2 regions of the Chloroflexus aurantiacus J-10-fl genome follow, and region 2 is predicted to be linked to the other one. Evidence: riboswitches for the same ligand, from Rfam matches in the RefSeq annotation. Region 2 holds a riboswitch; the other holds the start of a gene.

Region 1 (15,573 bases), 620 kb from region 2:
ACAAATGGCTGGCATCGGTTGATGTGGCCGCGGGTGGAATTGACCTATACTGCCGGTGGCCTTTGGGTGCTGACCGGGCCGCATGGGCCGCTGTGGTACGCCAGTGTTCTGAGCGCCTATGCGATGGTGTTTGCCGGTACGGTGTTGATGATCAATCAGGCGATCCGCAGTCAATCACTCTACCGCGCCCAGGCGATCAGTCTGGTGGTTGGAGCACTCCTCCCTTGGGCAGCGAGTATGCTCTTCGTAACCGGACTCAGTCCGATCCCCTTTGTTGACCCAACGCCGGTCGCTTTCGCGCTCGGTGGGCTGGCTTTCACCGTTGCGATGCAGCGCTACCGCGCACTTGACCTCTTGCCGGCGGCGCGTGAGCGAATCGTTGATCAGATGCCTGATGCGATTATCGTGCTTGATATGCATGATCGGATCATTGACCTGAATCCGGCAGCACAGGCGATTTTGTCGGCAACGACAGATGTTCTTGGTAAGTCGTTGGCACGTGTTGCACCGCCCTGGCTGATTGAGCAGGTCCGTGATCGGTACGAAGGCCAGTTTGAGGTGCAACAGACCGGTGAAACGGGGACGACGACCTACGATTTACGTTGTACCACGTTGCGCGATCGCGATGGCAGTCCGGCGGGGCGGATCTTTGTGCTGCGCGACATTACCCTCTTCAAGCAGGCAGCACAGGCTTTGCAAGAAGCGAAGGAGGCGGCTGAAGCGGCCAGTCAAGCGAAAAGTGCCTTCCTATCAATGATGAGTCACGAATTGCGGACACCACTGACGGCTATTTTGGGCTACAGTGAGTTTCTACGCGAGGATTTGTTGAATCGGGATCTGCATTCACTGACATCCGACCTTGACCGGATCATTACGGCTGGACGGCATTTGTTGACGCTGATTAACGATATTCTTGATTACGCGCGCCTGGAAGCGAATGCCGTGACGATTCACCCAGAGCCAGTTCACATGTCTACGCTGATCAATGAGGTTGTGATGACGTTGCAGGGACTGGCGAAGCAGGGGCAAAATACTATCACCGTTACTGTGGAACCAGACCTGCCACCGGTGTTGGCCGATCCGGTACGTTTACGTCAGGTGTTGTTGAACCTGGTTGGCAATGCCTGTAAGTTTACCGGGCAGGGTGAGATTCGTGTTCACTGCTACCGTTCAACCACTGCTGAGATTCAGATTGATGTGAGCGATACGGGGATCGGTATTGCTGCCGATCAGCTTCAGCACCTGTTCAAGCCATTTGTGCAGGTAGATAATGGTCCAACCAGACGCTACGGTGGCACCGGGCTGGGACTGGCTATCTGTCAGCGCTTGTGTCAGGTGATGGGAGGCGCGATCCTGGTCACGAGTGAACCGGGCCGTGGTTCGACCTTTAGTGTGCGTTTGCCGATCACAGGTGTGCCATCTGCACCATGTGAAGTTTCACAAGAGGATGGCTAAGGATGTGTCGCTGACACAGATGCGCTCCGGTGTGATGGGTAATCTATTGAGGATGAATTCAGTAGTCACACTTGGGGTGCGGAAGCCTGGCTTCCGCACCCCGGTTGCTGCAACGATTGAGTTGCGTGTGTAACGCTGGTTGCGATGACTAATCAGCCGTCCCCCGCACTGCTGCCGTTGTCGGTGCTTCGGCGGTATTCAGTGGTCGCTTGAGCACATAGAGCATCGCTGCGGTTACCAGGGTACCGGCCAGGATGGCGACGATGTACATCGGCAGGTTGCCGACAGCATTCGGAATAGGCAGCACGAAGATACCACCGTGTGGCACAGCCAGCGTTGCCCCGAAGAGCATCGAGAGCGCACCGGCTACTGCCGACCCAACCATAATCGAAGGAATGACGCGGAAGGGGTCTTTGGCCGCGAAGGGAATGGCACCTTCGGTGATGAAGGAGATGCCGAGTACGGCAGCGGCCTTGCCCGCCTCACGCTCTTCGTCAGAGAAGCGATCTTTGAACAGCAGGGTCGCCAGTGCCAGGCCGAGCGGTGGGGTCATACCGGCGGCCATCACGGCTGCCATCGGCGTCGTGACTTGCGAGGCCAGCAGTCCGGTGGCGAAGGTGTAGGCAGCTTTGTTGACCGGGCCACCCATATCGAAGGCCATCATCGCACCCAGGATCAGGCCGAGGATTAGCGCACTGCTCTGCTCCATGCTTTGCAGCCAGGCCGTTAAGGCATTGAGGGCTGAACTCACCGGCTGGCCGATCACGTAGACCATCAGCAGACCGACGAATAGCGAGCTGAGCAGCGGCAGGATCAGTACCGGCTTCAGGCCGGCCAGTGTCTTGGGCAGGTTGAGGTTCTGGTTGAGCCATTGCGTCGCGTAACCGGCGATGAACCCGGCCAGGATACCGCCGAGGAAGCCGGAACCGGTGGAAGAGGCCAGCATGCCACCGATCATACCGGGGGCCAGACCGGGCCGATCTGCGATAGAGAAGGCGATGAAGCCGGCGAGGATGGGTACCATCAGCGCGAAGGCCGATGGGGCACCGATCTGGAACAATGCCCAGCCCAGCGTGCCACGGTTTGCATCTTCGTAGACGTAGATACCGCCGAAGGCAAATGCCAGGGCAATGAGCAGACCACCGGCTACCACGAAGGGGAGCATATAGCTGACGCCGGTCATCAGATGCTTGTACGGGCCGGCTACGCCTGATGCGCGGGCCGCCTTTGCCGCTGCGACCTGATCAACCAGATCGGATCGTGCCCCCGCCGATACTGCTTTGGTGGTGGCCTGGGCAAGTGCTGCCTTCACCACGCCTGCCCCGTCGTGAATTGCCGCTTTCGTGCTGGTTTCGTAAATCCGCTTGCCGGCAAACCGACTCAGATCGACTTTGGTGTCGGCGGCAATGATCACCACCTCGGCAGCGGCAATATCAGCCGCCGTCAGCGTGTTTTCGGCGCCAACCGACCCCTGTGTCTCGACCTTGATCGTGTGGCCGAGACTCTCTGCTCCCCGTTGTAGCCCCTCCGCTGCCATAAAGGTATGCGCGATACCGGTGGGACATGACGTAATTGCGACAATGACCGCCATGGTTCTCCTCCCTTTGCTCCTTACAACTTCTATTGATCAACAGGCGTCACGGTCGTGACAGCCGGATCAACCACGGTAACGGTAACTTTTGCTGCCAGCGCGATCAGTTCAGCGCGTGGCGGCAGGTGTGCCCCAATTGAACCGAGCGCTGCCAGTGAAAAGGCTGTTGCGCGACGAGCGATCTCGGTTAGCGATAGTCCTTCAACGAGGCCGGCAATGGTGCCGGCGACCATTGCATCCCCGGCACCGACTGTACTCCGCACGGTGACCGATGGCGGGATGGCGTGCAGTAATTGCGTTCCATCGCTAAAGATTGCACCCTGCGCACCCATAGATACAATTGCCAGCCCTACTCCCATCTGATTGATCCGACGCGCCGCATTGCCCACTGCTTCCAACCCTTCACCATCGAGCAGATCGATCTGGCGTAGCTCATCAAGGTTGGGTTTCACCAGTGAAGGTTGGGCTTGCAGACCGGCAATCAGGGCCGGCCCGCTGACATCAAGGGCAACGTTGCAGTTAAAACTGCGGAGACGGGCAACCAGGTTGGGAATGAATTCAATCGGTACGCCGGGCGGTAACTTGCCGGCCAGCACAAACCATTCGTGATTAACGGCCAGCTCATCGATCACGTCGATCAGGGTGTTCAAGGCAGCGGGTGGTGGCGGCAAACCAGGGAGATTAATATCGGTCGTCTGCTGGTTCGCTTCATCAACGATTTTTACCCCGATCCGGGTGGCACCCGGCACCCGGACAAACCGGTCGGTGATGCCTTTGGCCGCAAAATGGCGCTCAAAGATATGGGGATTTTCGGCACCGAGTAAGCCGGTGGCGGTGACCGAAAGGCCATAATCGGCCAGGAAGGATGCGACATTCACCCCTTTGCCGCCGGCATCGCGTTGCATAGCGCGTGCCCGGTTCACGGTGTTCAATTGAAAATGATCGACGAAGACCGTCTGATCAATGGCCGGATTGAGGGTTATGGTAGCGATGTTCATAGTGCGCGCACCTCCGCTGCATTACGACACGCCAGTGCTCGTCGCGCCAGATCACGCAGATCGGCGGCACTCAGACCGCGCAGGTGCGCTTTGATGGTCGCGACACTGGGAATACTGACGCTCAGCTCTTGGACGCCTAAACCGACCAGAATCGCTGCGCCGAGCGGATCACTGGCAATACCACCACAGACACCGACCCAGCGTCCGGCACTGGCTGCGCCTTCGACGGTGCGGGCAATTGTGCGGAGCACAGCCGGGTGCAGACTATCGGCCTGGCGGGCCAGGTCTGGATGCAGGCGATCCATCGCCAGGACGTACTGCGTCAAATCGTTGGTGCCGATGGAGAAGAAATCGACCTCTTGCGCCAGCACGTCGGCCAGCATGGCTGCCGATGGTACCTCGACCATAATCCCGATCTCGACCGGTGGCGCATTGAGTTCGGCACGGATGCGCTCGGCAATCGCTTTGGCCTGTTGCACCTCTTCCAGCGTAGCGACCATCGGAAACATCATTTTGAGCGGGCCGTGCATAGCGGCGCGGTAGATGGCGCGTAATTGCGGCTCGAACAGATCGGGTCGGCGCAGGCAGAGCCGTAAGCCACGAATACCCAGGAACGAATTGTCTTCGCGGGCAATATTGAGATAGGGTGCCTCTTTATCGCCCCCAATGTCGAGGGTGCGAATGATCAGCGGACGCCCATTCATCGCCTCAACCATCGCCCGGTACGCCTGATACTGTTCCTCTTCGTCGGGAGCACTGTCGCGTTCGAGGAACAGAAACTCGGTACGCATTAAGCCAACCCCGTCGGCACCGTTCTCAAGGGCACGCACAACATCAGCTACCCGGTTGACGTTGGCAGCAACTTCGATATGGACACCATCGCGGGTGATGGCCGGCTGATGACGGGTAGCGAATGCCACCGCCTGTTCCTGATCGAGACCGGCGCGCAAGGCACGCGCTGCTTCAACATCGGCGGCTGATGGTCGAAGATAGAGCCGGCCACTGTAGCCATCGAGAATTGCCGGCGTACCGTCTTCAATATCGAGCACGGCAGTACCGGCGGCAACGATGGCCGGCAGGCCGAGTGAACGGGCGATAATCGCGGTGTGCGACGTTGGGCCACCGAGCGCTGTACAAAGCCCCAGCACACTGTCGGGATCGAGCGTGGCCGTGTCAGAAGGGGTCAGGTCATCGGCTACCAGAATTGCCGGTTCGGCCAGACTGATGAACGGCATCTCACCCAGGCCGAGCAAGTGGCGCAACACCCGCTGGCCGACATCGCTCAGATCGACAGCGCGCCCGGCCAGTACCGGGTCATCAAGCTTTTCAAGCTGAGCAACACGGGCCGCGATGGTCTGTTGCCAGGCCCAGGCCGCGCTGTGGCCGTCGAAAATCCGGCTGACAGTTTCACGCATCAGCGCCGGGTCGGTCAGCAATTCGGCATGGGCACGGAAAATGGCGGCGCGAGATGAACCAAGCCGACGGCTGACTTCACCGGCCACCAGCTCAAGCTCGCTGCGCGCCTCGGCAATGGCCCGTTCGAGAGCGGTGGCTTCGCTCATCCGGTCACCGGGAGTATCGCTGACAACCAGCGGTGCCCGGCGGTAGTGGCGGATCGGCCCAACCGCCAGCCCCTCGGCGGCAGCGATGCCATTAATGGTCGTAGCAACGTGCTGTGGCACCCACCCGCGGTAGGGCACTTTCGGACGATTGGCCGTGTCTTCGGCAACCGGTTCCTCGCCCATACCACTCTCAACCAGGGCCTTGAGCGCGGCTAAGGCCGCCGGAGCGTCGGTACCCTGAGCCGAAATGGTAACGCTGGCCCCACTACTCACCCCCAATTGCAACAGACTCAAGAGGCTCTTGCCATCGGCCACCGCATCGCCATAGCGGACGCGCACCGCGGCCTGAAAGCGTCTGGCCGTTTCGACAAAGGCGGTTGCCGGGCGGGCGTGCAGGCCGGTTGGATTGTGAATCACCACCTGAATCGCGTGATCGTAGTCACCGGGGGATGGGGAAGCGGGCAGGGGACGGCTACCGGTCAGCGCTTCGACAATATCGGCAGGATCACGAGTCTGGGATAACCGTTCGACCAGCGCCGCATCACCGAGCACACGGGTCAGGCGGCGTAAGATGTCAATATGCTCGTCGGAACGGGCGGCAATGCCGACAATCAAACGAGCCGTCTCACCCGCATTCCACGTGACGCCGTTGGGAATTTGCAAGACAGCAATGCCGGTTTCGAGGATGAGGTCGCGGTCTTCCGGTTTGCCGTGCGGAATAGCAATTCCATTACCGAGGAAGGTATTGGCCAGCGCTTCACGGGCCAGCATACTCTCGATATACGCAGGTTGAATATGGCCGGCCTCGACCAGCACCTGCCCAACCTGACGAATCGCCTCTGCTTTCGAGGTCGCGGTCGCGCCGATGCGCACACTCGCGGCGGTTAGCTTTACCATAAGAGCACTCCCCTGTGCAGCAGCCTGCCTGGCTGCCCGAACCTGTTCTTCGCTTCGTTGCGGTAAATCGACAACCTGTCGCGCAAGGAGGGCAGAGGGTGCGGGTGCCGTTGCCGATTTCACCAGACTATCGGGTTGATGACGAGTTAGATGTTGTTGTTCGATGGCACCATCATATCACATATTTTCGTTTTGTCAATATATGTTTTTGTTTTTGCTGTAATTTGGTTTTCGTTTGATTTCTTTGTTGGTCGTTCGTCGGGCGGCATGTCCTGGTAGCACTGCCGGGTCAGGCGAGAGCGATGGACGCGCCGAATATTGATGTTCCCGCCTGAAACCCGCCCCTACGGACGTTGCCGGTACCCGATCAGATTGCCTTCGCGATGGATGATTGATGATGTCGTCGCTACGACACCAGATGTGATATGACCCGTGACGTTTGGTGTGTCGTGGTAGGGGCGGGTGCTAAACCCGCCGTGGGTGCTAAACCCGCCCTGGGTGCTAAACCCGCCGTGGGTGCTAAACCCGCCCTGGGTGCTAAACCCGCCGTGGGTGCTAAACCCGCCCTGGGTGCTAAACCCGCCGTGGGTGCTAAACCCGCCCTGGGTGCTAAACCCGCCCCTACATCGCGATGGATGATTGATGATGTCGTCGCGATGGAGAAAGCGGAGGTGGCGAAAGGGTTTGTGTTGGATCGCGTGCTGTACATTATATTTTATCAGATTTGGTATGACATAGAGCGCAGACAATCACATCATCACTCTGTGCCCTCGGTGTCTCTGTGGTGCATCACCCATCGCACTGCCAGATTTGCTATAATCCCAGCAGAGGTGATGACTATGGAACAGCATATCTTTTCGCCGCTGGCGTTTTTGCGCCACCAGTTGGCCGATCTCGCTCAACCAGACTATCTGGAAGCGTATCAGGCATGGTGGGAACACGAGGGGAAGCCGGTCTCGGCGGCAATTGATCGGGCCGGGACACCCTGGCTGCGAATGTTTGATCGCCAGGGGCAACGGGTTGATGAGATTCTCTACCCCGCTGAATACTGGCGTATGGTGCGGCAGGGCTACCAAAGCGGTGTGATCTGGCGGGTCTTTACCGAAACCTCACTCGTGCCGCACTACCTGTTGGGCTATCTTACCGCTTTCTACGATGCCGGTCTCTACTGCCCGTATACCGTGTCACTTTCAACCGCGGTGCCGCTGGCTAAGTATGGGACGGAAGCAGTGAAAGCCCAGTTTTTGCCGTTGCTGCTGCGCCAGGACGCAACGGTCTGGCAGGGGGCAACCTGGATGACCGAGATCGGTGGCGGCTCTGATCTGGGGACGACCGTAGCGACCATCGCGGTTGCTGAGGATGGCCGCTGGTATCTGAGTGGTGATAAGTATTTTGCCAGTAATGTCGGTGCCGAACTGGCAGTAGTTGCTGCCCGCTTCGCCACCGGCCCGGCAGATATTCGTGGTCTGGGCCTGTTTCTCGTCCCCCGCTACCGCGCCGATGGCAGTCTCAACTACACCATTCGCCGCCTGAAAGACAAGATCGGTACGCGCGCGGTACCCACCGGTGAAGTAGAATTGCGTCGCAGCGAAGCCTATTTGTTGGGGCGGGCGGAATGGGGTATCTACCTCATTCTGGAGACCCTGAACCTCTCGCGGGTGGCAAACAGTGTGGGTAGTGTCGCGCTGGCCCAGCGTGCGCTGGCCGAAGCAGTGAGTTTTGCGCACCAGCGTCGGGCTTTCGGTAAGCCGATAGCTGCCCACCCCTTGCTCAAACGTCAGATTGAGGAACGCATTGTCGAACTGGAAGCTGCCTTTGCGCTGGCCTGGGAAGCGGTTTGCCTGCTCGAACAAGTCTGGCATGTGACACCACCCTATCCAGAACAGTACCATCTCTTTCGTTTGCTTGCGCATCTCGCCAAGTACTGGACGGCTGAGTTTGCGGTGCAGACGGCAAAGTGGGGGATGGAGGTTCACGGCGGGATTGGGACGCTCGCCGAGTACAATGCCGAGCGCTGGTTGCGCGATGCAATGATTCTGCCGATCTGGGAGGGAACGCCACACCGCCAGATTCTGGACGGCCTGGAAGTGATGGAGCGCAAAGGGGCGCATCGGATGCTCTTGCACTATCTGGCTGCTGATGCCCCAACGCAGGCTTTAACCGACATGCAGCATCGGATCGAGGCCCATCTCGCACTTCCCCAGGAAGAGAAAGAAGCCGGGGCCGAGAGTCTCTTCCGTGATCTGGCCTTGCTGACGGCACACACCCTGCGCGCACGCCGGCTGGCCAGGCGGTGATGGCGGCGTGCGCTGGTGATCAGGTTATGGTTGCCCTTCCTGTTGCCCATCTGCAGCGGGTTGTGTGTTCACGCGCCGGCGAACACCCTTGACGGGCCTCATGCCGGCAACGTACAATACCAACGTAAACAAACGAAACTTTATGCAACTGGAGATACATGCATGCAGCCCGACGAGAGCACGATTGGAGAACGCAGCCCCCTAATGCTCGACCGGCGAACCCGCATTGCCGAACTCGTGCGGCAGCGTGGTTCAGTGCGGGTCAATGAGCTGGCCGATATTTTCGGTGTGACACCGGTCACGATTCGTAACGATCTGGCTGCACTCGAACGTGAGGGAGTGCTGGTGCGCGATCACGGCGGTGCCGTCGCTTTGCCGGCGACCAGTGCGTTGATTGCGTTCGAGCAACGGGCCAGTATTCGGCTTGAGGCAAAGGCACGCATCGGGGCGGCGGCGGCGCAATTTGTGCAACCCGGTGATACCATTCTGCTCGATGCCGGAACGACGGTGGTTGAGATGGTGAAGCATCTGCGGCAGCGGACGCCGCTGACGGTGGTGACCAACGCTTTGAATGTGGTCATCGAGTTACGTCATCTCAACGATGTACAGGTCTGGATGCTGGGAGGTACGGTCAACTACGCCACGTTCGGTACTCTCGGCCCGCTGGTTGAACAAAGCCTGGGTGATCTGGTCGTCGAGAAGCTCTTTTTGGCCGCCGAGTCGGTCGACTCGACGTATGGTGTGACCGATTCGACCAGCGAGATTGCCCATACCAAGCGCGCATTGGCACGGGCTGCGCGGAGGATTATCCTGCTCGCCGATTCGAGTAAGTGGCAGCGGCGTGGATTTATCAAGGTGCTGCCTTTAGAAGCAATTGAGACGATTATCACCGATACCGATCTGCCGGAAACCGAGCTACGTCGGTTAGAGATGGCCGGCGTGCGCGTTGTGCTGGTGTGAAGCGCCTGTCCATGCCGAAGGGGAGTGACCTACACCGGTAGGGATCGACGATCATCGGCGCGTCTCGTTAGAACTTATTTCATAAAAAGCTGTACTGGTGCGCTCTGATAACCATCTCCGGTGCCATCACGCGCTGAATTGATTGCCTTGCTCGCTCATCATCCGCGTGGTGCGTCGTTTGGAGTGCGGCAGCCATGCTGCCACGCCGCCCGTGCTCACGATCCGGCACGTGTCACGTCGTTGACCCGGCTGGTCACGCGGATGCCGGGTGTGCTCGCTACGATCATGGAATCGGTCGGCGATGAATCAGGTAACTTTATAAGATGTTTTTTGAAACAGGTTCTAGCCTACTCTACCGGTCGCCTACCTTGCGGCAGACCGGCAATTGTTAGAATTACACTAGAACTTTTGTCCCATCATTGACACGCTCCACTATGAGTTTCAAAATATACATAGTGCGGAAGTCTTGTTCCGCGGATCAATGTGGAGACGTGCTATGAATGATGAAACATTGCGGGAACAGACGACTGCGGAGTCTGAAGAGACATCACCAACGACACCTTCACCCGAACCAGAGGTGGTTGAGACGCTGCCCCTCATTCCGTTAGAGGGAGCGGTCGTTTTTCCTTATATTGTGGTCAGCCTGACGCTCGATGAGTTGGGGTCGGCGTCAGCCGAAGCCGCAGCGCGCGAGGGGCGTCAGGTGTTGCTGGCTGCCCGGCGGCCCGATGCGCCTGCCGATGCGCCGATTACCGACCAGCTCTTCAATGTAGGGGTAGTGGCCCGGATCGAGCAGCTCGGTACCTTGCCGAATGGTGCCAGCGGGGTGGTCGTGCGGGGGCTGGTGCGTGCTGTGCTGGGTGAAGCCGTCCAAACCACGCCGTATCTGCGTTTTCGCTTTACCCGCCGACCCGATGTCTTCGAGCGCACTCCGGAGCTTGAGCAGTTAATGGTCGAGGTTCACGCCGCGATTGACGCGGTGCTCGAATTGCGCCCCGGCGTGACGCAAGAGATTCGCAATTTTGTCCGCTCCATCGACGATCCCGGTCATCTGGCCGACAACACCGGCTATTCGCCCGATTACACCTTCGCCGAGCGCCAGGAATTGCTCGAAACCTTCGACGTAAGCGAGCGGTTGCGCAAGGTGCTGATGTTTTACCGCAAACAGTTCGCCCTACTCGAAGTTCAGGCCAAACTGCGGCAAGAGGTGCAGGAGAGTGCGGCCCGGCAGCAACGCGAATTCTACCTGCGCCAGCAATTGCGCGCTATTCAGAAAGAGCTTGGCGAAGATACGAGTGAAGCCGCGGAACTTGACGATCTCCGGCAGAAGCTGGCCGCTGCCGATCTGCCTGAAGTTGCCCGTAAAGAGGCCGACCGTGAGCTGAGTCGTCTGGCCCGGATCAATGCCAGCTCACCGGAATATCAGATGGTACGTACCTACCTGGAGTGGCTGGCTGAGCTGCCGTGGAATAAGTATACCGGCCAGCCAATTGATATTGCCTTTGCCCGCCAGGTGCTTGATGAAGATCATCACGGCCTCCAGAAGGTCAAAGAGCGGATTCTGGAATATCTGGCAGTGAAGCAACGTCGGGCAGCGTTGGGTGAAGAGAACCTGCGTGCCAATCGCGAGCCAATTCTCGCCTTTGTTGGGCCACCCGGCGTGGGCAAGACCAGTCTGGGGCAGAGTATTGCCCGTGCGCTTGGCCGGAGCTTCGTCCGTATGAGCCTCGGTGGTGTACGTGATGAGGCCGAGCTGCGTGGTTTCCGCCGAACGTACATTGGTTCGCAGCCGGGGCGGATCATCCAGGAGCTGCGCCGTGCCGGTACTGCCGACCCGGTGATCTTGCTGGATGAAATCGATAAGCTGGGGATCGATTATCGCGGTGATCCGGCAGCCGCACTGCTTGAGGTGCTTGATCCCGAACAAAATCACACCTTCACCGATCACTATCTCAATCTGCCGTTCGATCTCTCACGTGTCCTCTTCCTGGCAACGGCCAACACGTGGGATACGGTACCGCCGGCGTTACGTGACCGGATGGAGGTGATTGAGCTATCGGGGTATATCGAAGACGAGAAGGTGCAGATTGCCCAGATTCATCTGGTGCCGCGCCAGTTGCGGGCCAACGGCTTGCGCCCGGAAGAGGCTGTCGTCACCGAAGACGCCATTCGCTGCATCATTAATGAGTACACACGCGAAGCCGGTGTCCGGAATCTGGAGCGTTCGATTGGTGCGGTGCTGCGCAAGGTGGCCCGTCGCCTGAGCGAAGGCGAGATCGATCCGGCCAATACGCCGTTTGTGGTCGATGCTGCGTTTGTGCGCGCCGCGCTGGGGCGGCCACGCTTCACCAATGAAACCCGCGAACGGATCGATCAGCCCGGTGTGGCGATTGGCCTGGTATGGACACCGGTCGGCGGCGATATTATCTTTGTGGAGGCCAGTGCGGTTGAAGGGAAGAAAGAACTTACAATCACCGGCCAACTGGGTGAGGTCATGCGCGAGAGTGCCGAAGCGGCGCTGACCTACGTCCGTTCGCGCGCCCGTTCGCTGGGCATCGAGCCGGATTTCTTCGAGACCCACGCCATTCACATTCACGTGCCGGCTGGTGCGGTGCCCAAAGATGGCCCCTCAGCCGGTATTACGATGGCAACCGCCCTGGCGTCGGCGGCAACCGGTCGGCTGGTGCGTGACGATATTGCCATGACCGGCGAAATCTCACTGCGTGGGCGGGTGTTGCCGATTGGCGGCATCAAAGAGAAGGCACTCGGCGCTCACCGGGCCGGTATCCGCACTGTGATCCTGCCCAGGCGGAATCTGATCGATCTCGACGACCTGCCGCCGGCGGTTAGCGCCGAAATGACCTTCATTCCGGTAGACACCCTTGATGAGGTATTGAGCATCGCCCTTCTGCCGCCGGCGACGACCACAGATACGCTCACTGTGGCGCAGCGGAGTGATGTGCTCACCCCGGCATCCTGAGTTTAGGGATGGACAGACTATTTGAATGCATCTTTCAGTGCATCAGGAAGCTATAAACAAAGCCTCTGAACGCCCCTCTCCCGCGCTGCGCGGGAGAGGGGCGGGGGTGAGGGCGTTCAGCGCATCGCCAGGATATATCGCGCGAACGCACTCGCAGGTTCTGTCCGCCTTGACATCCCAAGAGATGCCGGGATGATGAGAGCATCATCAGGGTAACCACTGCTCCAGCCGATACGCACTATCCCAGAACATCCACTCCAGGCGAGCCGAATAGATGAAGGCGTCCCGCATACGTTGTTGCTGCGTCGCCGATGCCTGTTCAGCGATGGTGTCGGTCAGCGCAATTGCCTGCGTCACCACCTCATCAAACTCCTGGCCGGCGTAGGTGTCAATCCACTTCTGGTAGGGATTGTTGGGCGCTGCACGCCGATAGATGTCGTGTCCCACCTCACGATAAATCCAGAAGCACGGCAACAGCGCCGCCATCCCCTCTTCGTAACTGCGACAGGCCGCGGTTGCCAGCAAGAAGTTGGTGTAGGTAAAACAGGCCGGAGCCGGCTGCCGCGTTGGCGTCTCAATCCCAAATTCACGAAAATAGGTGTGATGGAGAGCGCGCTCAACCACCGCCACCCCTTCAGCAAAGCGCACAAACTGAATAATCGCCGCTTCATCAGGTGCCCGTCCGGCCATTATCGCCAGTGCGCGGGCAAAATCGGCCAGGTACAGCGCATCCTGCTGCATGTAGAAGGCGAACTTCTCGCGCGGCAAAATTCCCCGCGCCAGCTCCTCGTTGAACGGGTGATAGATAATGGCCTGATAGATGTCGGTAATTGATGACCAAAGGGTGTCGGTAAAGCGTGTCATACATCCTCCCTGCGTCCAAAAGCCGGATACCGTATCCGCAGAGAGCAGACGACTGAGAGGGGAAGCGAGAACGAACTCAGGAGACTGGCCGAACATCGTGCCCGGTTCCGATTTCCTACGCCGGTATTACCCGGATCAGGTTCAAGGGTTCCTCTCAGCCTCGCGTTTGTCGCAAAGCGCCCCTACGGAACACGTGCGAGTATAGTCGAGAACGGGCAGGCGTGTCAAGTGTTCTGGCCTGGGAAGGGGGAACGAGCTGGGCGGGTGATAGTGCATACATGCTCACAAACATTCACGCCATTGGATCGCCTCGCCCTCATGGACGTAACCCAATGTTCACCCGGCATCGTACTGGGCGTTGTTGTGTTGCCCAGGCATTCCCTGGAAACTGGGAGCGCGAGCCTCCGGCTCGCTACGATGCTCATTGTCAGTCAAGATTTGCTACTACCGCACGTCACCCCGGGCTATGGGCTATCTCCTGCCTTGAGGCCCACACCCTCAGTTTTGCGCGGGTCATGGCTACAAACGCCCGTGTCGCTGCGCAGCGGTAGGCATTGTGGCGGAAGAGCAATCCCACCGTGCGCCGTGGCGTTGGATCGACCAGGGGAATGCCAACCAGGTCGGGCTGACCGCTCAAGACCATTGCCGGTAGCACTGTCGCTAGCGTGAGTTGCCGTACAGCCGCCAGAATACTACCGATAGTATTCATCTCGATCTGAACCCGTGGTTGAATGCCGGCAATATGCGTACAACGATCCCAAAGCCGACGGGTGCAGAACGTGGTTGAGAGCAAAATAAGTGGCTGCTGATGAAGTGATTGTACCGGTAATTGGGGCAGATCAGCCCAGGGATGCTGCCTGGACACAACGACAACCAGATCTTCGCTGAATAGTTCCTCGCCAGTAACACCTGCCGTCTCTGGTGGCACAAAGCCGATCCCGATCTGAAGATCGCCGTCGGCGAGTCGTTGCTCAATGTCGCGGGTCGCCAGTTCTTCAATCTGCAAGCTAATCGCCGGGTAAGCATTGGTAAAAGCGGCTACCAGATCGGGCATAAGATAGGCGTTGACCGTTTGCACAACACCGATCCGGAGCATCCCACGTTGCAGGCCATTGAGTTCATCGATGGCAACCTGGGCTTCGCTCAGCTCTTGCAATGCCCGCCGGGCGTGTGCAACCAGAATCTCACCCGCCGCTGTCAGCCTGATGCGCCGACCGATACGGTCGAACAAAACCGTCCCAATCTCTTCTTCAAGCAGTTTGATCTGTTGCGAGAGGGCCGGCTGAGAAATGTAGAGCTTCTCGGCAGCACGGGTAATGTGTCCTTCCTCGGCTACCGCCAGAAAGTAGCGTAATTGCCGAAGTTCCATTGTTTGATAAGTCTAACTTATGCTTGAGATAAGAATAACGTATTTCACTTATTATCATAGCGCGCTTAGACTGAGCTTGCAACCAGAAAAGGGCTACTCTTCCCGGAGGTGGGTTATGAGCGAAGCGATTCCCGGTTACACCTATGGTACAGCGCAGGTGGCACAATCGCCGGTGAGCCTGGAAGAATGGGAACTGCTGAAGCAGACAGTGCTGTGGACAGCCGAAGACGAGCAGTATCTGCGTATGGCCGGCGAGGTGCTCGGCGATCAGGTCGATGCAATCCTTGATCTCTGGTACGGATTCGTCGCGTCGCACGCTCATCTGGTGTACTACTTCACCGGCTCTGACGGCCAGCCAATTGCCGATTACCTGAGTCGAGTACGCCAGCGCTTCGGTCAATGGATACTCGATACCTGTCGGCGACCCTACGACCAGGACTGGCTCAACTACCAGATGGAGATTGCCCTCCGCCATTACCGCACGAAGAAGAATCAGACTGATGGCGTACAATCCGTCCCGATGATTCCGTTGCGCTACATGATAGCCTTCATCTACCCGATCACCGCTACCATCAGAGAGTTTCTTGCCCGCAAAGGGCA
Region 2 (15,573 bases):
TTTGTTGCTCCAATGTGTTTCCCACCCGTAGCTTCAGCCGAACATCTATTTGGGCTGGAGATGCTGGGTGCTATCTGGAGCGGTCTCCACGAGCTAAATTATGATTGTCTGATTGTACACAGTGCCTCACAAGATACTGATTGGGTGCATCGTTATCTGCATAGCGGTCGTGTTGATGGTTTCATTCTCATGGAATCAAGTTTCAAGCAAACCCAAATTGAGGCGCTGGTGCAGATGAAGGTGCCATTCATTGTTTGGGGTATGCCGGTGTCACCCTTTAACTACTGCTCGGTGACGGGTGATAATGTTGCGGGAGGGCGACTGGCAACCGAATACCTGATTCGTACCGGTCGGCAACGGATCGCCTTCCTTGGTGGGTTGAAAGGTACTTTAACGGTTGAGAACCGTTTCAAAGGCTACGAGCAGGCATTGCAGCTCGCCGGACGAGCATTAGACCCCGCGTTGATCGTATACGGTGATTACACGTATGCATCGGGAGCTGCTGGCATGCAACGTCTCCTTGAACGCGCTCCTGATCTGGATGCGGTCTTTGTCAATAGCGACCTGATGGCGATTGCAGCCATCAATGTGATTCAGGAGAGCGGGAGAAGTGTTCCAGCGGATATTGCCGTTGTCGGATACGATGATCTGTCGATTGCCGGTTATGCGACTCTCCCGTTGACCACAATACGGCAGAATATTCCTCTGGCTGGCAAACTTCTCGCTCAGAACTTGATTCAGCATATCGAAACGGGGCTGGTTACGAATGTGACGGTTCCGGTAGAGCTAGTGATTCGGAAGTCAGCGTAAGATTATTTTTGTCCGTTGTGCAATCGATTGCATAACATTCGTATGGCGCGACCCTCCCTTGCGTTCGACAGAAAGGTTGTTCACGATTTATGCCGACGAACAAGACACGAGTCTCAGGCATAGGCCTCATTGTGCTGGCATTTGTTGCCTTCATTGCCCTCGGTCTGCCCGATGGCCTGCTCGGTGTTGGCTGGCCATCGATTCGCGACAGTTTTGCCGTTCCACTTGATGCAATTGGGATGCTGCTGACGACGGTCATTGCCGGCTATATGATTTCGAGTTTCTTCAGTGGGTTCCTCCTCTCGCGGTTGGGGGTAGGTCGGATGTTGGCGGCAAGTTGTTTGCTGACCGGGATGGCGCTGATCGGTTATACCGTCGTTCCCCACTGGTGGATGATGGTAGCGCTGGGGGTTTTTGCCGGGTTGGGTGCGGGGGCGATTGACGCCGGTTTGAACACGTATGTGGCAGCGCATTTTGGTGAAACGCTGATGCAGTGGCTCCATGCCAGTTGGGGTGTCGGGGTTACGATTGGTCCCATCCTGATGACGCTTGGGCTGACGACGCTGAACACGTGGCACTTTGGTTACCAGATTGTCGGTATTTTTCAGATCGCGCTGGCGATCTGTTTTGTCCTCACGTTAGCGATGTGGGCCAGCCATGCGCGCAATGTGCCATCAGGTGACGAGCCTGCCAAACGACTGACCGATTACCAGACACCGATGATCGAAACGCTACGCCAGCCGCAGGTATGGCTGAGTGTCATGCTGTTTTTTCTGTATGTGGGCGCAGAGTCCTCTCTGGGAATCTGGACTTATACGCTGTTGACCGAGTCGCGGGGTGTGGATCAGGCATTGGCAGGCTTTTTTGCAGGTAGCTACTGGTTTACCTTCACTATCGGGCGGATCGCGGCGGGGATGATTACGATCCGAACAGGAGCTACCAGACTGGTGTTCACGGGGCTGTCAGGCGCGCTGCTAGGTGCAGTTTTGCTGATCTGGAATCCCTCGCAATTGATGAATGTGGTAGCGGTGGCTTTAATTGGCCTGGCGATTGCCCCGATCTTCCCGGCACTGATGTCTGACACCAGCATGCGCGTGGGCGATCACCATGCCGCCAATACGATAGGGATGCAGATGACTGCAACAGGATTTGGTACCGCAGTGATCCCCGGCCTGATGGGTGTACTGGCGCAGCGCGTCTCGCTGGAGATAATTCCGCTCTGTCTGCTGGTGGTATATGCCAGCCTATTCGGATTGTATCTTCTTGTCGTGCGGCTACGAAGGGTGTCGGTTACGGTTGTGGCAGCGAAGACCGGGCCAACCCAGGCTATCAAATAAGGCTGTTTACGCTGAAGCATGCCTGATCACTGTTTAAAGCTCTCCAGATTGGACGACCGTGTGGTATGCACGTGCCGTTTATAGCAGAAAGGAAATGAAAGTATGACCACCAATGACGCTCTCGTCCAACGTGCCAATGATCTCCTTGCAGCGATGACCCTGGAAGAGAAGGCCGGGCAGATCAGTCAGTACTTTTACTTTAGAGGATTGACGGCGCAAAACGAACTGGTCGAAGCTCAGGTGCGCGCCGGGCAGGTCGGTAGTCTCTTGTTTGTCGCTGATCCACGCGAGACGAATCGGTTGCAACGCATCGCCGTTGAGGAAAGTCGCCTTGGTATTCCGCTGTTGTTTGGCTTCGATGTGATTCATGGCCTGCGGACGATCTTTCCCGTTCCGCTGGGCATGGCTGCATCCTGGGACCCGCAGCTTTATGAGCGTGTCCAGGCGATAGCGGCGCGTGAAGCGCGAGCGGTGGGTATCCACTGGACGTTTGCTCCGATGGTGGATATTGCCCGTGATCCCCGTTGGGGGCGGATTGTTGAGGGTGCCGGCGAAGACCCATACCTTGGTGCGCAGATGGCCGCGGCGCAGGTGCGTGGTTTTCAGGGTGAGGCAATCGGCGCGCCTGAGCACGTTGTCGCCGGCCCGAAGCACTACGTCGGTTACGGCGCAGCGCTTGGTGGTCGTGATTATGACGAGGTGAACATCTCGGAGAGCGAGTTGCGCAATGTGTACCTGCCGCCATTTGCCGCGGCAGTGGCCGCAGGAGCAGGCAATGTCATGACTTCCTATGTTGGCATCGACGGAGTGCCCGGTGCTGCCGACCGCTACCTGCTTACCGATGTACTGCGTGGCGAACTTGGTTTTAAGGGCTTTGTGGTAAGTGATGCAGCAGCGGTGATGGACCTGGTTACCCATGGCTTTGCCCGTGATGCGCAGGATGCTGCGGTACGCGCCCTGCGGGCCGGTCTCGATATGGAGATGTGGCTCGGTATGCGCTTTGTGCCGGGCACCAATCCGATTCCGACGGTGGGAGCCTTCAGCACGCTTGCCGAGGCTGTGCGCAGCGGAGTGATTGAGGAGAGTCTGCTCGATGAAGCAGTTCGCCGGGTACTGCTCGTGAAGTTGCGTCTGGGTCTGTTCGAGCAGCCGTATGTGAATGAGGGTGCAGCGGGCGCTATCCTGAACGATCCTGCACACCGCGAGATGGCACGGATTGCAGCGGAACGGGCGGCGGTATTGTTGCGAAACGAGGGTAACATTCTACCGCTTGATCGCTCTGCTGTGCGCCAGGTGGCAGTGATCGGCCCGCTGGCAGACGACCGGGCGGCCACGCTGGGGCCGTGGGTCTTTGCACCCGATCTCAATGCCACGGTCACCGTTCTGGAAGGACTACGGCGCACTGCCGGCGAAGGTGTGCGGGTCGAGTACGCGCCTGGAGTGCCCATGCCGACACGTGCGATCCCCTCGCCGTTCGCGTCACTGTCGCAGGCACTCGGTATGCCGGCGTCGTCTGAGACATCTTTTGACGAGGAGGCGGAGTTTGCCCGTGCAGTTGCACTGGCCCGCGCATCGGATGTAGCGGTACTGGTGCTTGGTGAGGCAGCCGATATGAATGGTGAGGCTGCCTCACGTTCGACCCTTGATCTGCCGGGTCGTCAGCTTGAATTGTTAGAGGCGGTTGCCGCAACGGGTACGCCGGTCGTCGTTGTATTGTTGAGTGGGCGACCGCTCGATCTGCGTCGCGTGTTGCCATGCTCGGCGGCCATCCTGGTCGCGTGGCACCCCGGTAGCGAAGGTGGGAATGCAGTGGCCCGATTGTTGTGGGGTGATGCCACACCCGGCGGCAAGCTGCCATTTAGCTGGCCGCGCAGTGTTGGACAGGTACCCATCATCTACTCACGACTGAACTCGCACCAGCCTGCTACCAGCCACCAGCGCTACTGGGAAGAAGAGAGCACTCCGCTCTATCCCTTTGGCTTCGGTCTGACCTACGGTCAGGTCGAGTATCGCAATTTGACGTTGAGTGCAACGCAGATCGGCCTGGAGGACACGATTGAGGCCACTGTCGAGGTTCACAATACATCGGCGAGGGAAGTCGAGGAGGTCGCCCAGCTCTACCTGCACCAGCGCTACGGGCGTGCTGCCCGTCCGGTGCGCGAGCTGAAGGGATTTGAGCGGGTAACGCTCAAGCCGGGAGAGCGGCGAACGTTGCGCTTTGCGATACCCCCTTCGGCACGCCGCTACTGGAGCAAGGCCGACAGTGCCTACGTGCTTGACGAGTCGGATTTTGACGTTTGGGTAGGCGGTGATTCGACAGCAGCGCTACACGCCGAATTCTCGGTGCGGAGCAGCACTGTCTAAATGTTTTCGAGTACATGCGAAAAGGCGACGCTGCACCCGTTCCGTAGTGAACGTCTTACCGGCAGCCGATTCAACCAGGCTGCCGGTAAATTAAAGAACCAGTAACGATGAAGAGCAAGACCAAGAACACTAAAACCCGCGCGCAGATTGAAGCCATGGTTGCCAGGGCATTTGGTGGGATGGCGCTGGCCGATGACGAAGGTGCAGTTTATGAGCTGAAGGATGGCTGGTTCAATGCGGTGTACAGCATCCGGCTCGCCAATGGGCAGGAAGTTATCCTCAAGATCGCCCCACCACCTGATGCAGAAGTGATGTCGTATGAGAAGAACATCATGGCAACCGAGGTTGCCACCATGCGTCTGGTTCGACAAAACCCGGCTATTCCCGTGCCCAACATTTACTTCTGCGATGATACGCATGAGGTGTGTGATGCGGACTACTTCTTTATGGAGAAACTTGCCGGGGATACGCTTGCGCATATGCGAGCGCGCTTGCCTGCCGCGACCCTGGCAACGCTCGAATACCAGATTGGTACCATTATCCGCGAGATCAACAGTTTTCGCGGTACCTATTTTGGGTATGAAGGGAATCCCGATCTGCGCGCCAGTACCTGGAAAGAGGCATTCATCAGGATTATGGATGCGGTGCTGGAAGACGCCGCTCGCAAACGGGTAACGTTTGACTACAGCTACGATGAAATCCGCGACGTGGTTTGGAAACACGCTGCTGCGCTAGAGGAGGTTACTATACCGTGCCTGGTGCACTGGGATGCCTGGGATGCCAATTTCTTTGTTCAGCAAGGTCGAATTGTCGGAATCATTGACTTTGAACGGGTATTATGGGCCGATCCACTAATGGAAGCTCAATTTCGGCCATTTTTTGGTGATGGAATTACTAACAGCATGCGCGGCTACGGCAAGACATCATTCACCTTTGCCGAAAAACAACGCTGTTACCTGTACTCATTGCATCTTGCTTTAGTGATGCATACCGAGTGTTATTACCGCAATTACGATACTGATGAAATCTTCAATTTCTCCAAAGGTTTTATTGCGAGAAGTATGGCGTGGTTGCGGGCTAACTACGTGTATGGATGAACCGACATGTCCGAGTCAAGGCAGGTGACTTTTCTGTACGTTACATGCAGGGTTCGGTCATTCTTTATACACGGTTCACGCATATATCAAAGTAACTTCTGAACCCTATCTCTGTGACCGTAGAGAGATCTCTACTCAGGCTTTGTTCATCATTCTTGCCACGTTCTTGATATATATCCACGACCTGTGTCATACTAAGGTCACAATGGAACAACATCTGATACCCCCTGGTTGGTGCGAATTATCCCCAAGGTAATGTTTGTTCGATCCGCAAAAGTAGATCAAAGCGAAGGAGTAAACAGCTTATGAAAGTAAAAAACAAAGTCTTCGTCGTCACAGGAGGGGCGAGCGGTTTAGGTCGCGAGCTGGTTTTACGGCTGCTCGATATGGGGGCGAATGTTGCTGCCGTGGATATCAATGGTGCGGCGCTTGACGAACTGGTCGGGCAGGCAGGTCAGGCCAGGAGCAAACTTTCTACCCATGTGGTGAATATTGCTGATCTGGCGGCTGTTCAGGCGCTTCCCGAAAAAGTTCTGTCTGTCCATGGAGCAGTTGATGGTCTGATCAACAATGCGGGCATCATTCAGCCTTTTGTCAAAGTAAACGACCTGGAGGATGCGGCAATTGATCGGGTATTGAAGGTTAACTTCTATGGCACACTTTACATGACAAAATCGTTCTTGCCGTACCTGATCAAACGACCAGTAGCGCACATTGTCAATATTTCCAGTATGGGGGCGCTGGTGCCGGTGCCTGGACAAACAATGTACGGTGCCTCAAAAGCTGCCGTTAAGCTCTTCACCGAAGGTTTGAGGAGTGAGCTGCTTAACACCAATGTTCGGGTGACGATTGTATTTCCGGGTGCGATGGCTACCGATATTGTCAAAAATTCTAACGTGGCTCAGTCTTCACTGCCTATGCAGGCAGCGCAGGCACAACGTTCGAGTCGCATGAAGGCACTTTCGCCAAAGGAAGCTGCACGCATCATCATAGACGGTATTGAAGGGGATCGCTATCGCATTCTTGTCGGTTCAGATGCGCGAATGATGGACTGGCTCAGCCGACTGAATCCCCGCTGGGCAGCCGAATTGATCTACAGGCAGATGCAACATCTGTTGTCTCGGTAATGTTCAATACAGGAGAACGCATATGGATCGATCTGATTACCAGACGGACGTTCTCATTGTCGGGAGCGGAGCCGGTGCGCTGGTGGCAGCACTGGTGGCGAAGGAGGCCGGACTCGAGACACTGGTGATCGAAAAAACTGATCTGGTAGGTGGTTCAAGCGCTATGTCGGGTGGCGGATTGTGGATTCCCAACAATCCGGTGTCGCGCGAGGCCGGGGTAGAAGATTCGTTTGAGATGGCGTGGCGTTATTTAGAAGAGGTGGTACCGGCTGCCGGTCCCGCTGCCTCACCCGATCGGCGGCGAGCTTTTTTAGAGTACGGGCCACAGATGGTTGAGTTTCTGCGTCGCCTTGGCTTTCGGTGGCATGCCGCCATCGGGTATCCAGATTACTACCCTGAACGTCCTGGTGGCTCGAAACGCGGGCGCGCCATCGAGGGAAGCATCTTCGACGGCCGTCAATTAGGGCCATGGCTGAAACGGCTCCGTCCTTTCCCGGGTGCGCCACCAATACCGATACATACAAATGAGGTTGCTTCTTTTTTGGTTTCGTTGCGTACAGTGCGCGGATTCCTCATGGCCATGCGTGTCTTTGGGCGGTTCTTTCAACGAGCGCTGGGTAAGGTGCCGATGGGTCTGGGGGCGTCGCTCGTAGGCCAACTGCTCTGGTTATGTCTGCAACGGAATATCCCGATCTGGCTCGAAAGCTCTCTCGAAGAATTGGTCGTTGATCATGGACGGGTTGCCGGCGCTGTTGTGCGCCGTGAAGGGCGCACTCTGCGTGTGGCAGCTCGTAGAGGGGTGTTGCTGGCAGCGGGTGGTTTTGAGCATCACGGCGAGATGCGTGAACGCTATCTTCCCAAGCCCACGAGTACCGACTGGGCTGTAGGTGCATCGGGCAATACAGGCGATGCCATTCGTGCCGCCCAGGCTCTCGGTGCGGCGGTAGCCTTAATGGATAAGGCCTGGGGTGGGCCTGTGGTGATACTCCCGCAAGGTCAGGTGTCGTTTCTGGTCGGCGAGCGCTCGTTGCCGTTCTCCATCATTGTTGATAGCAAGGGCGAGCGTTTCATGAACGAGTCGGCTTCATATGTCGATTGCTGGCGTTGGCAATATGAGCGGCACAGGCAGACGCCGGCCATTCCGGCCTGGCTGATCATGGAAAGCCGTCATCGCCGCTACTATCCGTTTGGGTTATTGCCGCCGGGCATTACGCCGCAATCGGCCACCAGCTCCCAATTCCTGGTGCGCGCGCAAACATTGCGAGAGCTGGCGATGCGTATTGGTATCGATCCCGATGGGTTAGAACGCACAGTAGTGCGGTTTAATCGAATGGCACAGCAGGGTAAGGATGAAGATTTCCACCGTGGTGAGAGTGCTTACGACCGTTTCTACAGCGATCCGCGCGTAAAGCCCAACCCCAATCTCGGCCCGCTAGAACGTCCACCTTTCTATGCGACGGCTATCTATCCCGGCGAACTGGGGACACTGGGTGGTCTGTTGACAGATGAGTGGGGACAGGTGCTGCACGAAAATGGCGAGCCTATTCCCGGTCTGTACGCCACAGGCAACACCTCGGCCTCAGTGTTCGGAGGCACTTATCCAGGCCCCGGTTCCACGTTAGGCCCGGCGTGTACCTTTGCCTACATAGCCATGCAGCATATCGTGCAAAATATGCAACTTGTCGAGCGGGTGTAATATCACATTGGCGCATCATTACCTATCACCGGATATGCGGTGAACCGTGACTATCCATCTCATCCGCAATGATCCGTAGGGATCACCTGCATGATAGGGTAGGTGGGTTCCGTAGGGGCGGGTTCTGAACCCGCCCCTACGGGTGGTGCGTGTACCTGTTCACATTGCTATACGAGGGGGCGGCGAGGGAGTATGTCTTGAGTCACACGCCATGTATTGTATTTTTTTGAGATAACTTCACGTGGAGCAGGGGACAAACGTTTGTGCCGTAAAGTGCCCGCTGCCGATGGGCTGCATCCGCCCTGCTGAGGTACGGAATACTTGAGGGGGCAATACTCGCCGTCGTCGCAGGTGAGGAAGGGCGGTAGACCGTGCGTCCCTGCCGGTTACGCCACCGCCGGGTGTTGGTCATAGCAGGCTTATCAGCGATAATCGCTGTGACAACACAGGATTGCGTGTTGCAAACGGTATCTGTAAGGAGACTTCTGCAAGAATATTCCATGGTGTAGGTGCAGGGTTGCCTGTCACGTTGATTGGTGTAGATCTTACACGGTGTCTATTTTGAGAGACTCAAGAGTGATAACAAGCCTTGCACAAGCCATCCTTCCATGATATGATACTTCGTAACTAATAAGCCAGGGGAGCCTGGGAGAACCGGGCTGAGAGGGTGTCTAGGCGTATCGCCACCGACACCGACCCTTTGAACCTGATCTGGGTTATGCCAGCGGAGGGAGGAGCAGGGTGCAGGTGTATTGCACCGTCTGCATTGCGGAATAACCGTCCTGCCGCGGCAGGGCGGTTTTTTGCTACCTGCCCAATGATGTTCCGCCGTCTGCTGGCGCAAGGAGGCCATGATGACTCTGAACGAGCGGATCGCGGAGTTGCGCGAACGGGTGCGCCAGCAGCGCCCCCTCATTCACCACATTACCAATTTTGTGGTGATGAATGATACGGCCAATGTAACGCTGCACATCGGTGGGTTGCCGGTTATGGCGCATGATCGAGCCGAGGTGGCCGAGATGGTGACCGCTGCAGGTGCGCTGGTGTTGAATGTGGGCACGTTGTCGCCTGATTGGATTGAAGCGATGTTGATTGCCGGTCGGCGGGCAAACGAGCTGGGGATTCCTATCGTGCTCGATCCGGTGGGTGCTGGTGCGACAAGCCTGCGCACGGCGAGTAATCGGCGGTTGCTTGAAGAGCTTCAGATTGCGGTGGTGCGGGGTAATTCCGGCGAGATCGGTGCGCTGGCCGGGATGGGTGGCGTGGTCAAAGGGGTCGAGACGGTGGTTGAGGTCGATGATCCGACCGCAGCCGCGAAGGCGCTGGCCCAACAGTACCGTACTGTGGTTGCTGTTACCGGTCGGCAAGATGTCGTGACCGATGGGAAGCGGGTGTTTCTGGTCGATAATGGTCATGAATGGCTGAAGACGCTCACCGGCACTGGCTGTTCGGCAACCACGGTTATCGCTGCATTTGCTGCAGTTGAGCGCGAGTATCCCTTTGCCGCAGCGGCTGCGCTGGCCTGTTTTGGTCTGGCCGCCGAACTGGCCGCGCCGGCAGCACGTGGGCCGGCAAGCTTTAAGGTGGCCTTTTACGATGCTATCTACCATCTTTCGGCTGATCAGATTCGTGCCGGGGCACGGGTAACTGCTGTTGCAGGGTAGTTTCCCTGATAAGGAAAGGATCTGCCTGTGAGTATCGCCCATATTGTTGACTGGCGGCTGTATGTCGTCACTGATGCCGGGCTGTCGCGAGGCCGTTCACATCGCGCAGTGATTGAAGCGGCGATAGTTGGTGGCGCCACAGTTGTGCAGTATCGGGAGAAGCATGCCTCAACCCGGCAGATGATTGAAGAAGCGCTGGAATTGCGTGATCTGACCCGACGGGCTGGGGTGCCACTGATCGTCAATGATCGGGTAGATGTGGCACTGGCGGTAGATGCTGATGGTGTTCACGTCGGTCAGGATGATATGCCGGTGGCACTGGCGCGACGATTGATCGGCAACAAACTGTTGGGAGTGTCGGCCCACAATCTCAGTGAAGCACTTCAGGCGGTGCGTGATGGGGCAGATTATCTCGGCGTTGGGCCGATCTTCGCCACAACAACCAAACCAGATGCCGCAGCGCCGATAGGCCTGGATGGTTTACGCGCCATCCGGCAACACGTATCGATCCCAATTGTGGCAATTGGCGGTATTAATCAGGCAAATGCTGCTGATGTGATGCGGGCAGGTGCTGATGGAATTGCTGTTGTGTCAGCAGTAGTCGCAGCAGATGATGTCACTGCCGCTGCTCGTCAATTGCGTGCGCTGGTGTCAGTTACTCAGGAGAAGGCGCTATGACGTTACCGCGTTGTCTGACGATTGCCGGTTCTGATTCTGGTGGTGGGGCCGGTATTCAGGCCGATTTAAAAGCATTTGCGGCCCTGGGTGCGTATGGTATGAGCGTACTGACCGCCGTGACGGCTCAGAATACGGTGGGGGTGCAAGGGGTGGTGGAATTGCCGGCAGCGTTTGTCGGTCAACAGATCGACTCGGTCGTTACCGACATCGGCGTCGATGCGGTGAAGACCGGGATGCTGGCAAATGCCGACATTATTGCGGTGGTTGCTGAGAAGGCACGAGCCTATCAGTGGCCTTACCTGGTGGTTGATCCGGTGATGGTAGCCAAGAGTGGACATCCATTGTTGCACCCTGAGGCGCAGCAGGCTTTGATCACGCTGTTGTTGCCACTGGCTACCATCGTGACCCCGAATCTCCCGGAAGCACGGGCACTAACCGGGCTTAACATTACAACTATTGCTGAGATGGAACAGGCGGCACAGATGATCCATGCCATGGGGCCGCGCTGGGTACTGGTGAAAGGTGGACATCTCGAAGGTGATAGTGTTGATGTGCTCTTCGACGGGGCGCAGTATCAGTACTTTACGGCGCCACGGATAGAGACACGACACACTCACGGAACCGGTTGTACTTTCGCCTCGGCGATTGCTGCCGGTTTAGCAAAGGGTCTGTCGGTACCTGATGCAGTTGCACAGGCGAAAGAATACATTACCACCGCTCTCCGTCATGCACCAGGTTTAGGTCAAGGGCATGGCCCGGTACACCATTTTGCCGCGTGGTATGGGGTTGCTGAATAGCAAACTGATACCGAAAGCAAAAGAAATTGAGGGAAGTGTATGCAACCAGAGAGCATCACTTCCCTCAATGAGCGTCAATTCACGCAGAGAAAACAACGTTACTTCTTCTCGACAGTGTTGTTGACAACTCCCATCAACACTTTACCCAGTTCGGCCTGAGCCTCAATCACCCGCTGCATCGCCTCTTGCCAGCTCTGCATCACCTTCTGCATTTGCGTCGTATCCCAACCACGGGCAATCGTGGTCGGATCCGACTTCTTGAGCATCTCGAACCAGCCCTCAATGAAGCGGGTCTGGCTTTCGGTGAAATTGCGGGTCAACTCCAGAACCTGCCGGCTCCATTCCACAACCGAGGTCGGCGATGCTGGATTGAGACCGGGGATTGTGGGGACACCAGGGATAGGAGGCAGATTCGGCATGTTAACGCTGTTCGCGGCGACGGCCTCTGCCCACATGCGGGTCAGCTCGACCTGTGCTTCCAGCGTTTGCTTGACTGTCCCCCGCCAGCTATCGACCGTCTTCTGCCATGCTTCTGGATTCTGCGGGGCTGCCATGTATTGCATTGATGCCATCCAGCTATCCCAGACCTTCTGTTGCGTGCCGGTCCACATCTTGATCATGTCATTCGCCTGCTTCGACCAATCCATTGGTTCCTCCATTCAGCGCTATGCGCTGTCTATCCGTTTTTGATGCCCCACGTTGTGTGGTTCTGTTGTCAGGGTAGAAGAACAGGTTACAGTGGAGTTACTAATCTGTTTCATTGCAACCATTTGACAGACGGAGTGTGAATCTCTACCATACTGAAAAGATCAATCACTGCTGAGTCATACATAGTGCCGATCATGACGATTGCAGGCTGCCAACAGTGATTGCCGGCAACATGAACCGTTCAAAACCAGCAACCAGGGAGGTCGATGATGACCACAATGACAATTGGCACGCTACCGACGTTTGTGCATATTCGTGAAGTAGGGCCGCGTGATGGTTTGCAGAATGAGCCAACGATTCTGACGACGGCGCAGAAGATAACGTTGATTGAGTTGTTGGCAGCGACCGGGTTGCGTGCGATTGAAGTAGGGGCATTTGTGCGTCCGCAACAAGTGCCGCAGATGGCCGATACGGAAGCTGTCTTTGCCGGTATCAAGCGCCAGCCTGGGGTAGTGTACAGTGCAATTGCGCCGAATGTTATCGGAGCGCGGCGGGCAATTGCCGCCGGTGCAGATGTTGTGCAGGTGTTTCTCAGCGCCAGCGAGAGCCATAATCGCAGTAATGTGAATATGAGTATCGAGCAATCACTGGTGCAGGTGGCCGAGATGGCGACGCTGGTGCATGCAGCCGGGAAGCCATTTGATGCGGTGCTGTCGGTGGCCTTCGGCTGCCCGTTTGAAGGGGATGTGCCGATTGAGCGGGTGTTGGATCTGTGTCAGCGCTTGCTCGATTTGGGTGCCGAGCAGTTGACGCTGGGTGATACCACCGGCATGGCTCACCCGCTGTTGGTGCAAGAGGTTGTCAGGGCGTTTCGCGCACGTTTTCCGCGCCAGCCCTTGCGTTTGCATTTGCACAGTGCGCGGGGGGCGGGTCTGGCAAACCTGCTGGCAGCGTTGCAATTGGGTGTCGATCTGTTTGACTCTAGCATTGGTGGTATTGGTGGTTGTCCGTTTGCGCCCGGCGCTCCTGGAAATCTCTGCACCGAAGATGTCACGCATTTGCTGCACGAGATGGGGATTGCGACCGGGTTGAATCTGCCGGCACTCATGGCGACGGCGCGTGAACTTGAACGCATGTTAGGGCACGAAGTGCCGGGACAGACGATTAAAGCCGGTATTTGTAAGCATCTGCGGGACCGCGGCGAGGGTTGAATATGGCAGGTACACATTATGGATCCGCGTGATCGGGTGGTGATTATTACCGGTGCCTCAAGTGGGATTGGGGCGGCGACGGCTCGTTGTTTTGCGGCTGCCGGTGCGCGCCTGGTGCTGGCTGCCCGTTCGCAGGAAGCTTTAACGCAGGTGGCAGCCGATTTGCCGCAGGCGTTGGCAGTACCAACCGATGTGTCCGATCCAGAGGCGTGTATGCGGCTGGTGGAGCGGGCAGTAGCCACTTACGGGCAGGTTGACATCTTGATTAATAACGCCGGGATCGGTCTGACCGGTCCGGTAACCAGGCTGGCACGTGCCGATCTGGAGCGGGTGTTAGCCGTCGATCTGCTTGGCCCAATCTGGTTGACTCAGGCAGTCGTACCGATCATGCGGGCTGGCGGTCGTGGTCAGATCATTAACGTCTCGTCGGTTTTGGCAGTTCAGCCCCTACCCTTTTTAGGTGGGTATGCGGCGGCAAAGGCTGCGCTCGAACAGATCAGCAATGCCTTGCGGATTGAGTTGCACGGGAGTGGGATTGCCGTTACCGTCGTGCGTCCGGGTACGACGCGCACAGATTTCAATCAGCGACGGCTGGGGCGTGGACGCGAGCGCCGACGAATTGCACCGCCGGGTGTGCCACCAGAGGTTGTGGCCCGCACTATCTTGCGGGCAGCGCGCACCGAGCCGCGCCTGGCCTATGTGAGCTGGAGTGATCGGTTGGCCCTCTGGATCGGACGACTGTTTCCCGGTTTGATTGATGCTATCCTGGCGCGCGCGTTTGTCTGGGAAGAGCAGGCTTACCACTAGGTGGGAACGGTTTGAAGAGGGGCAAGTGAGGATGGTAGCGCTATCATTCGTCGTTAGACGTGTATCTCTGGATGTTTGGATCAACACGCTGTAAAATAAGTCATCACACATACCTGTAAATAACAAGCACAGCATATATTGGAATAGGGAGGAACCACCTTGTCCAAATCTCAGGCCCTTTTGCGTCAACCAGCTCTTGATCCCGATGGGCGGCTGCTGGCATTTATCGCCGCCGGTGATGTCTGGCTTGTCTCGATTGAAGGCGGGGTTGCTGAACGCCTTACAGCCCATCCAGCCAGTCATTACGGACCGCGGTTTAGCCCGGATGGACAGCGTATCCTCTTCAGCGCCGGTCGTGATGGGTCTGGTGATTTGTATGTTCTCGACCTGGCGGGCGGCCCACCGCGCCAGATCACGTTTCAAGACGAACAATGCACCCCAGAAGACTGGGCAAACGATGGGGATGCTGTCTTCTTCACCACTGCTATTGAACAGATGGGTTCGGCAATCTATCGGGTGAAGACGAGTGGTGGTACGCCGGCGCCGATCTATCTTGAACCGTATGAACAGCTTGGTCAGGTGGCAGTGTCGCCCGACGGCACAAGGCTGGCCTTTGTCAACATACGCGAGCGTTGGTGGCGACGTGGACCCCATCCCTTCTCCTCGAATGAGATATGGTTAGGACCAACCGATCCCGACTACCGGGCATTGTGCCAGATTGCCGGCCCTTTCGGGCAACGTCTCGTGTACGCAGGCAAACTGGGTTGGCCGTTGTGGGCACCGGATGGTCAGGGTCTGTATATCGTTTGCGATAGCGATGGCAACGAGAACCTGTGGTACCTGCCACTTGGTGAGGGTGAAGCGCGGCAAATAACCCATTTTCGTGATGGACGCTTGCTCTTCCCGGCGATTGCCCGGCGTAACAACGTGATTGTCTGCGAACGTGGTGATGGCCAGTTGTGGCGGATCGATCCGATCAGTGGCGAGAGTGTGCCTGTTCCGATCCGGGTGCGGATAGATAGCAAACGCACACCGGTACGGGTTGAACGCTGGACGAGTGGGTTTAGCGAAGTTCGCCTCAGTCCTGATGGAAAGAAACTGGCGATTGTGGCCCGTGGTGATGTCTTTGCCGATTTTGCCGACAAAGAGACTGACCGTGATCTGCGCCAGGGGCCGGCGTTTCGGGTTACCAATACGCCGGCCCGCGAGTGGAGTATCGCGTGGGCACCTGACTCGCAGCGTTTAATCTATCTCTCCGACCGCTACGGAGAAGTTGAACTATTTGCATACGATTTCAGCAGCGGACAGGAGCAACAACTTACCCGTGATGGTCGGCC

What was found. Region 2 has a riboswitch for thiamine pyrophosphate ahead of thiM (hydroxyethylthiazole kinase). Riboswitches for the same ligand answer to the same signal wherever they lie in the genome.
Region 1: another riboswitch for thiamine pyrophosphate. It lies ahead of tenA (thiaminase II); the one in region 2 lies ahead of thiM (hydroxyethylthiazole kinase).

The regions. Positions count from the first base shown of each region.
Region 1 covers NC_010175.1:1,087,289-1,102,861, reverse strand. Annotated here, with positions in the region: gene CAUR_RS04200 (sensor histidine kinase) at 1-1,455, shown strand, start outside; gene CAUR_RS04195 (PTS fructose transporter subunit IIC) at 1,604-3,046, opposite strand; gene pfkB (1-phosphofructokinase) at 3,076-4,044, opposite strand; gene ptsP (phosphoenolpyruvate--protein phosphotransferase) at 4,041-6,503, opposite strand; gene CAUR_RS04180 (acyl-CoA dehydrogenase family protein) at 7,343-8,800, shown strand; gene CAUR_RS04175 (DeoR/GlpR family DNA-binding transcription regulator) at 8,963-9,760, shown strand; gene lon (endopeptidase La) at 10,257-12,740, shown strand; gene tenA (thiaminase II) at 12,948-13,604, opposite strand; TPP riboswitch at 13,699-13,798, opposite strand; gene cynR (transcriptional regulator CynR) at 14,059-14,973, opposite strand; gene CAUR_RS04155 (protoglobin domain-containing protein) at 15,089-15,573, shown strand, end outside.
Region 2 covers NC_010175.1:467,905-483,477, reverse strand. Annotated here, with positions in the region: gene CAUR_RS01945 (LacI family DNA-binding transcriptional regulator) at 1-810, shown strand, start outside; gene CAUR_RS01940 (MFS transporter) at 900-2,147, shown strand; gene CAUR_RS01935 (glycoside hydrolase family 3 N-terminal domain-containing protein) at 2,250-4,511, shown strand; gene CAUR_RS01930 (aminoglycoside phosphotransferase family protein) at 4,619-5,608, shown strand; gene CAUR_RS01925 (SDR family NAD(P)-dependent oxidoreductase) at 5,914-6,735, shown strand; gene CAUR_RS01920 (FAD-binding protein) at 6,758-8,431, shown strand; TPP riboswitch at 9,059-9,181, shown strand; gene thiM (hydroxyethylthiazole kinase) at 9,286-10,095, shown strand; gene thiE (thiamine phosphate synthase) at 10,123-10,773, shown strand; gene thiD (bifunctional hydroxymethylpyrimidine kinase/phosphomethylpyrimidine kinase) at 10,770-11,570, shown strand; gene CAUR_RS01900 (hypothetical protein) at 11,669-12,217, opposite strand; gene CAUR_RS01895 (hydroxymethylglutaryl-CoA lyase) at 12,485-13,429, shown strand; gene CAUR_RS01890 (SDR family oxidoreductase) at 13,448-14,236, shown strand; gene CAUR_RS01885 (S41 family peptidase) at 14,396-15,573, shown strand, end outside.